Regions from separate parts of the Halomonas sp. ANAO-440 genome, predicted to be linked through region 2. Evidence: predicted binding sites of a transcription regulator. Region 2 holds the regulator's gene; the other holds the start of a gene.
What was found. The regulator PhoB, encoded in region 2, activates phosphate uptake and scavenging genes when phosphate is short. The targets are predictions, from matches to a motif close to TGTCATANNNNTGTCANA.
Positions count from the first base shown of each region.

Region 1: the regulator PhoB is predicted to act here: its motif matches at 2,031-2,048, upstream of KZO25_RS06285 (DUF6482 family protein).

Region 1 is NZ_JAHXBV010000005.1:256,845-261,181, forward strand. Features, by position in the region: gene dnaB (replicative DNA helicase) at 148-1,536, shown strand; gene KZO25_RS06280 (hypothetical protein) at 1,612-1,905, shown strand; gene KZO25_RS06285 (DUF6482 family protein) at 2,120-2,422, shown strand; gene hemH (ferrochelatase) at 2,582-3,655, shown strand; gene KZO25_RS06295 (Na+/H+ antiporter subunit G) at 3,755-4,189, opposite strand; gene KZO25_RS06300 (K+/H+ antiporter subunit F) at 4,200-4,337, opposite strand, start outside.
Region 2 is NZ_JAHXBV010000002.1:40,421-44,757, forward strand. Features, by position in the region: gene pstB (phosphate ABC transporter ATP-binding protein PstB) at 1-38, shown strand, start outside; gene phoU (phosphate signaling complex protein PhoU) at 58-786, shown strand; gene phoR (phosphate regulon sensor histidine kinase PhoR) at 770-2,077, opposite strand; gene phoB (phosphate regulon transcriptional regulator PhoB) at 2,079-2,768, opposite strand; gene pstB (phosphate ABC transporter ATP-binding protein PstB) at 2,887-3,681, opposite strand; gene pstA (phosphate ABC transporter permease PstA) at 3,763-4,337, opposite strand, start outside.

The DNA.
Region 1 (4,337 bases), on a different contig from region 2:
TCGGCAAAGCCGGGCGATAGGCTAGCGTGCTGTTTCGATCCTTGCCGCGACCGGAAACGGTCGCGGTTTTTGTCGTTTCGAGAGGTAGGGCGGGCCACGCCCATCGGGTAGAATGGCAGGGTCCGTTTCCCTGCAGGTTGCCATGCCATGAATGAAACCCTCGAGTTGGATCAGGAAACCGCTGCCCTGAAGATGCCGCCTCACTCGCTTGAGGCGGAACAGTCGGTGCTGGGCGGACTGATGCTCGATAATCAGGCATGGGATACCGTGGCCGAGCGGCTGGTGGCGGACGATTTCTATCGCTACGAGCATCGCCTGATTTTCAATGCGATGACCGGTCTGGCAGAAGCCAGCCAGCCGCTGGATGTGGTGACGCTCTCCGAGGCGCTGGAAGGGCGTGACCAGCTCGGTACCATCGGTGGTCTCGCCTACCTGGCCGAACTGGCGCGCAATACGCCGTCGGCCAGCAATATTCGTGCCTATGCCGATATCGTTCGCGAGCGAGCCACCTTGCGCAAGCTTATCCGGGCGGCCAGCCAGATCGCCGATGGCGCTTTCAGCCCGCAGGGCCGGCCGGCCGATGAGCTGCTCGACGAGGCCGAACGATTGGTTTTCCAGATCAGCGAAGAACGTCCCAAGTCGGGCGGCCCCATCGGCATGAGCGAGCTGTTGGCCAAGGCGGTGGATCGCATCGACGAGCTGTTCAACATGCAGGGTGAGATGACGGGCCTGTCCACCGGCTTTCGTGATCTCGACGAAATGACAACTGGCTTGCAGCCATCCGACCTGGTGATCATTGCCGGACGCCCCTCCATGGGCAAGACCACCTTCGCCATGAATCTGGTCGAGCATGCGGTGATCGCCAGTGACAAGCCGGTCATGGTCTTCTCCATGGAGATGCCTGCCGAATCGTTGATGCTGCGCATGCTGTCATCGCTGGGTCGCATTGACCAGACACGCGTGCGTACCGGACAGTTGGAGGACGAGGATTGGCCACGGCTGACCTCGGCGGTGAACCTGCTCAAGGACAAGCAGCTGTTCATCGACGACACGGCAGCGCTGTCACCCAACGAGATGCGCTCGCGTATTCGCCGGTTGGTCCGTGAGCACGGCAATATGGCGCTGGTCATGATCGACTACCTTCAGTTGATGCAGATCCCGGGCTTCTCTGAAAACCGGACCGGCGAGATATCGGAAATCTCCCGCTCCCTGAAAGGCCTGGCGAAAGAGTTCGGCTGCCCGGTAGTGGCTTTGTCGCAGCTCAACCGCTCGCTTGAACAGCGCCCCAACAAGCGGCCGGTGATGTCGGATCTGCGTGAATCCGGCGCCATCGAGCAGGATGCGGATGTCATTGCCTTCGTCTACCGCGACGAAGTCTATAATCCGGATAATCCCGATAATCAGGGGCTAGCAGAACTGATCATCGGCAAGCAGCGTAACGGCCCCATCGGTACGGTGCATATGGCCTTTATCGGGCGCTATACCCGCTTCGAGGATCTGGCACCTGACACCTATGGCGAGTCGTTTGGAAGTTGATCCGCTTTCGGGGCCTTGAGCCTGCGAGTGGGCACCGTATAATGCCGACCCCCCGATAGATCACCAGGAGGTAGCATGGCAAGCGGATTCAGACGCGGCAAACAGCAGCGCGCTCCGAAGCTGGAGGCGCGTGGCGAACTGCAATCGCTGGAGCGGGAAGGCCCTTTCAAGGAGTGGCTGGGGATGCCTGACCTCTACCGTTTTCAGCTGGTTGTGGAGGGCGAGGCATACAGCTATCAGACCGAAGATGCCGAACTCTCGGTGGCCGTTGGTGATCGCGTGGTGTTTCGCTACAAGGAGACCAAGGCGGGTAAGTGGGTGGATCGCCGTTCGCTGGCCAAGGCTATCGATCCCTCAGATTATCAGTAGCCCTTCCGCTGTCGGTCTGACGCAAGATTAACTGCCTCTTGGCGATTCTAGCGTAATACCGGCTGCCTGAGTCCCATATCACGGAACCCTTCCGCTGTCCGGTAGTCTCACTTTCAATATGCTACTGTCATGCTAATGCCATCGGGCGCAGTCATGCTGTGCCCGAGCTGCATCTGATATTGCGCCATTCAATGTCCGTTACATGGAGGGAACCATGGACTTCAATGATCTCAAGGCCTTTGCGGCCAATCACGATAACTACGAAATTCGCGTCATTACTCACGCGGGCAGTCACTGCTATCAGGTTGAACTGGAGGATATGGAAGGCGCCCGGCACCTGCTGACAAGGCGCACCAAGCCAGTCGTGTTTCGCTCGTTGGAGGATGTGTATCTGGAACTCCAGCGGGCCGGAATCCATCGTGCCTTCCTGGTACAGCATGTGCCTCATGATGAAGTCGTCGGTCGTGAGGCTCACTATCAGGATCCCTTGACCTCACGCATGCCTCTGGTTTTCTGATTGACCTGGTTGCCAGCCTGGCAACAGCGCTCTTCGCAAGCTGTACAGTTTTTTGATCGAGTACAGCTTTTTACCCCTTCCGGGCGCCTGGCCTGATAAACTGTCCGCTGTCGTGAGTCACCGACCATTATCCGTCATTGACCAGAAGGAGCAGCGTGCATGACCTCAGCGGGAGTGGAACAGGATCAGCCCGGCAAGGGGCGGCTGGCCCATGCGGCAGCGGACCATCCGCCCGTGGCGAAGCGGAAGGTCGGGGTTCTAGTGGCGAACCTGGGCACGCCGGATGCCACCGACTACTGGTCGATGCGTCGCTACCTCAATGAGTTCCTCTCCGACAAGCGGGTGGTGGACTATCCGGACTGGAAGTGGCAGCCACTGCTGCAACTGATTATCCTCTCCAAGCGACCTTTCAGCTCCGGCCGGGCCTATCGCGGTATCTGGAACACCGAGAGGGATGAAAGTCCGTTACTGACCATCACCAGGGAACAGACCCGCAAGGTCGCCGAAGAGCTCGAGGCACTGTATGGCGATCAGGTAGTGGTCGATTTCTGCATGCGCTACGGCAACCCCTCCACCGACAGCGTGCTGCGGCGGATGCAGGCGCAGGGCTGCGATCGTATCCTGTTCTTTCCGCTCTATCCCCAGTACGCCTCGCCGACCACCGCCACGGCCAACGACCAGGCATTTCGTACGCTGATGAAGCTCAAATGGCAGCCGGCGTTTCGTACCGTGCCGGCCTATTTCGATGAGCCGGCTTATGTCGATGCCCTGGCAGCCTCGGTGGAGGAGGGCTACGCTGCCGCCGAAACGCCGCCGGAGGTACTGGTGGCATCCTATCATGGTGTTCCGAAACGCTATCTGATGGAAGGTGACCCCTACCATTGCCAGTGCCAGAAGACGACGCGACTGCTCAAGGAGCGCCTGGGCTGGCCCGACGATGCCATCGTCACCGCATTCCAGTCGAAGTTCGGTCCGGAGGAGTGGGTGGGGCCGGCCACGGTAGAGCATGTGGCCGAACTGGCCCGCCGCGGCCACAAGCATATCGCGGTGGTATCGCCTGCCTTCTCAGCCGACTGCGTCGAGACCCTCGAGGAGATCGAAGAGGAGATCAAGGAGAGCTTCCTTGCCGCCGGTGGCGAACGCTTCACCTATATTCCTTGCCTTAACGACCGCGATGATCATATCGCCGCACTGGTCGCTGTCATACGACGCGAACTGTCTGGATGGTGCTGAGGGCGGCTATCGCCTGTCCCGTCATCGGATAGCGAAACGGGCTGCCTGTTGGCAGCCCGTTTCGTGGAGACTAACGCGGTTGTCTTGGGTAGCAAAGGCTCAGCGACGCATGCGCGTTCGTTTGGCCTTGCGATATTTCCACGGGTGCTTGGCTCGCGCGGGGCGTGCCACTCGGCTCTGGCCAACGTCCTCGTCGCGGAATTCGGGCACCGAGCCGCGGGTGCCGGTGATGAACCGAAGGTGCATATGCAGGCCGGTCTTGGCCAGCATGTGACCGGTCACCGGGGCGGTGATAAAGAGGAACAGGGTGATCAGCAGTTCCTGTACGTGAAGCTCGCGCTGGGTGATGGTGAAGTAGAGCATCGAAGCGATCAGGATGCAGCCGATCCCCAGGGTCGTACCCTTGGTGGGGCCATGCAGGCGCATGAAGAAGTCCTTGAACTGCAGCATGCCCAGCGAGCCGGTAAAGGCGAAGACACCACCGGCAACCAGCAGGAAGGCGATCACGCCTTCGGCGATGACGTAGAAGGTCATGGCATCTTCCTCATTCGATGATATCGCCGCGCAGCAGGTAGCGACAGATAGCCATGGTGCTGACGAAGCCGAGCATGGCGATCAGTATCGCCGCCTCGAAGTAGGTCTTGGTATTGAGCCAAAGCCCCAGCATGACGATCAATGCGAT
Region 2 (4,337 bases):
CGCGCACCGAAAACTACATCACCGGCCGCATGGCCTGACGGTCACCAGGAGAGTCACATGGACATCACCAGCGACACCCATAGCCAGCATATCTCCCGGCAGTTCAATCAGGAGCTGGAGGAGCTCAAGACCCACCTGATGACCATGGGGGGGCTGGTCGAGAACCAGGTCCTGGAGGCGGTCAGGGCCCTGCTCGAGGGCGACAGCCGGCTGGCCGAGAAGGTCCGCGACAGAGATCGCCAGGTCAACGACATGCAGCTCAAGATCGACGACGAGTGTACCCGGGTGCTGGCGCGCCGGCAGCCGGCGGCGTCGGACCTGCGCCTGGTACTGGCGGTGATCCGTGCCACGGCGGACCTGGAGCGTATCGGCGACGAAGCGAGCAAGATCGCCCGCAACGCCCTGAGCCTGATCGAGAGCGGCACCACCGTGCGCGGACTGGTGGAAGTGCGCCACATCAGCGAGCACGTGCGCAAGATGCTGCGCGATGCGCTGACGGCCTTCGCCCGTTTCGATACCGAGCTGGCGCTGCAGGTGGTGCGGGAGGACGAGGCGGTGGACGACGAATACGGCAGCGCCATGCGCTCGCTGATGACCTTCATGATGGAGGACAACCGCGCCATCGGTCCGGTGCTAAGCGTGATGTGGATACTGCGTGCCCTGGAGCGGGTCGGTGATCATGCCGACAACCTGGCGGAGTACGTCATCTACCTGGTCAAGGGGCTGGATATTCGCCACATGGACCCGGACCAGATCGATGAGGATGCGCTCAAGCGTCGTGGTTGAGGCGCCGTGAGACCAGCCGCCCTTCGGGAAAGACGCAGCGGAACAGCGCCCCCTGGCCGGGGCGCGTATCGATCTCCAGGGTCGCGTCGTGGCGCAGCAGCACATGCTTGACGATGGCCAGCCCCAGGCCGGTGCCGCCGGTGGCAGTGCTTCTGCCCTTGTCGACCCGGTAGAAGCGCTCGGTGAGCCGGGGCACATGCTCCGGGTCGATGCCGTCGCCGTTGTCTTCTACCTCGATACAGGCACCTGGGCCGCACGCCTTCCAGCGCAGGACGATCTGGCTGCCTGCCGGGGTGTAGCGCACGGCGTTGTAGGCCAGGTTCGATACCGCACTGCGAATCTCCTGTTCGCTGCCGAGCAGCGGCCGCTGCTCGTCGATTTCCACCGAGATCTGCTGCTGGCCGTTGGCGAGCGCTGCGGCATCGTGGCGGACGCTCTCGAGCAGCTCGCTCATGTCCAGCGGCGCGTGGTCGTCACCGCTCTGCTCGAGCTCCAGACGTGACAGCAGCAGCAGGTCGTTGACCAGGCTCTGCATGCGCGTGGTCTGCCCCTGCATCTGGGCGAGGCTGCGGGCAAGGCGGGGTGGCAGCTGGTCGGCGTTGTCGGCGTAGGTCTCGAGATAGCCGGCCAGCACGGTCAGCGGGGTCCTCAGTTCGTGAGAGACGTTGGCGACGAAGTCGCGCCGCATCTGCTCCAGGCGATGCAGGCGCGTGATGTCCCGCGCCATCAACAGGCGCTCGTCGTCACCGTAGAGGGTGATCTGGATCTGCAGGACCATCCGCTCGTCGATGGGCGAGGGCAGCGTCAGGGGGTCACGGTAGTCGCGGGCATTGAAGTAGGCGACGAAGCGCGGATCGCGCACCAGGTTGGTGATGTGCTGGCCGCGATCCTGGTGGGTGCGCAGGCCCAGCATGCGGTCGGCGGCGCCGTTCCACCACTCCAGGTCGCCATGCTGGTCGAGCATCACCACGCTGTCGCGCATGGCTTCGGAGGACTCCTGGATGCGCTTGAGCGTGGTACGTAGCCGCTCCTGGGTATGGCGCTGGCCTTTCTGATAGCGGTAGAGCCGATCGAACAGCTCCCCCCACAGGCCATTGGCGGCGGGTGGCTCGGCCTGGGGGTTGCGGGTGAGCCAGCGGTGAAGGGCGCGAAGCCGGCGCAGGTGGCGGTAGAGGTAGACGCCCATGCCGGCGGCAAGGCCGAGCCCGAAGGCCGAGAAGAACCAGCCGATCAGGCCGCCGGCCCCGGCCAACAGCCCTAGCCGCCAGATTTCATGGCTCCATAGGCGCATGTCAGACCTTGATGGAAAAACGGTAGCCGGTGCCACGCACGGTCTGGATCAGATGCTGGTGGTCATCGCCCAGGGCCTTGCGCAGGCGACGGATATGCACGTCCACGGTGCGCTCCTCGACATAGACATTGCCGCCCCACACCTGGTCCAGCAGCTGGCCGCGGGTATAGGCTCGCTCCTGGTGGGTCATGAAGAACTGCAGCAGGCGGTACTCGGTGGGTCCTATTTCCAGCGACTTGCCGTTGGCGCTGACCCGGTGGCTGACCGGGTCGAGCTCGAGCCCCTCGACCTCGACAAGGTCTTCCACCCCCTTCGGGGTGGAGCGGCGCAGCACGGCCTTGAGCCGGGCCACCAGTTCCCGCGGCGAGAAGGGCTTGGTGATGTAGTCGTCGGCGCCGGCCTCGAGCCCCAGGATCTTGTTGTCCTCCTCGCCCTTGGCGGTGAGCAGGATGATCGGCAGCTCGCTGGTGGTGGTCTCGCGCTTGAGGCGACGGGCCAGTTCGATCCCGCTGGTGCCGGGCATCATCCAGTCGAGCAGCAGCAGGTCGGGCTGGTGGTCGACGACCATGGCGTGGGCGGTCTGGGCGTTGTCGGCCTCGAGCACCCGGTAGTCGGCCATTTCCAGGGCCACGGCAATCATTTCGCGGATCGGCGCTTCATCATCGACGATCAGAACGGTCTTGGCTGTCATTCGGGGCCTCTAGCTCAGTAGCGGGTCGATGACGATAACAGCACGATATCATGTCATTTCGATGACAGCGCTATCGCACCCGGCGACCCGGTGGAAGTGACGACGGTGGGTGCCGGCATCATCCATAGCGTCCGGTGATGTAATCCTCGGTCTGCTTCTTCTCGGGCTCGGTGAAGATGGTGTTGGTCTCGCCGAACTCAACCAGATCGCCGAGGTACATGAAGGCGGTGTAGTCGGAGACCCTGGCCGCCTGCTGCATGTTGTGGGTGACGATGAGGATGGTGTACTGCTCCTTGAGCTCGTGGATCAGTTCCTCGATCTTCAGCGTCGAGATCGGGTCCAGCGCCGAGGCCGGTTCGTCGAGCAGGATCACCTCCGGCTCAATGGCGATGGCCCGGGCGATCACCAGGCGCTGCTGCTGGCCGCCGGAGAGGCCGAAAGCGTTGTCGCCGAGGCGATCCTTGACCTCGTCCCACAGCGCCGCGCCGCGCAGCGAGCGCTCTACCACCTCGTCGAGCACCGACTTGCTGTTGACGCCCTGCAGGCGCAGGCCGTAGGCGACGTTCTCGAAGATCGACTTGGGGAAGGGGTTGGGCTTCTGGAACACCATGCCCACCTTGCGGCGCAGCTCGGCGACATCCACGCCGCGGGCGTAGATGTCCTCGCCGTCGAGCAGGATATCGCCCTCGACGCGGCAAATATCGACCAGATCGTTCATGCGGTTGAAGCAGCGCAGCAGGGTCGACTTGCCACAGCCGGAGGGGCCGATAAAGGCGGTCACCTTGTTGGCCGGGATATCCAGGTCGATGCCCTTGAGCGCCTGGTCCTTGCCGTAGAACAGGTTGAGGTCGCGCACCTTGAAAGTGGTCTTGCCCATGCCGCGCATGGCGTCACGATGGCTGGCGGTGGTCATGGCTGACGTCATGGTAGTCATCTCTCGCCTCTTAAGTATCGTGGCGACGGCCCAGGCCGCCGCCATGCAGTCGGGTTGGCGTCAATCGGACGCGGCGCGGTAGCGTTCGCGCAGCCGGTTACGGATGCTGATGGCGGTCATGTTGAGCACGATGATCAGGATCACCAGCACCAGCGCCGTGGCGTAGACCAGCGGCCGCGCGGCCTCGACGTTGGGGCTCTGGAAGCCGACGTCGTAGATATGGAAGCCGAGGTGCATGATCTGGCGGTCCAGGTGCACGAAGGGGAAGCTGCCATCCACCGGCAGCGTCGGCGCCAGCTTGACCACCCCCACCAGCATCAGCGGCGCCACCTCCCCCGCCGCTCGGGCAATCGCCAGGATCATGCCGGTCATCATCGCCGGCGTGGCCAGCGGCACCACCACCTTCCACAGCGTCTCGGACTTGGTCGCCCCCAGCGCCAGGCTGCCCTGGCGCACCGAGGAGGGAATCCGCGCCAGGCCCTCCTCGGTGGAGACGATGACCACCGGCAGGGTCAGCAGCGCCAGGGTCAGCGAAGCCCAGATCAGCGCCGGCGAACCGAAGGTCGGCGACGGTAAGCGGTCGGCGTAGAACAGTTCATCGATGGAGCCGCCCAGGGTGTAGACGAAGAAGCCCA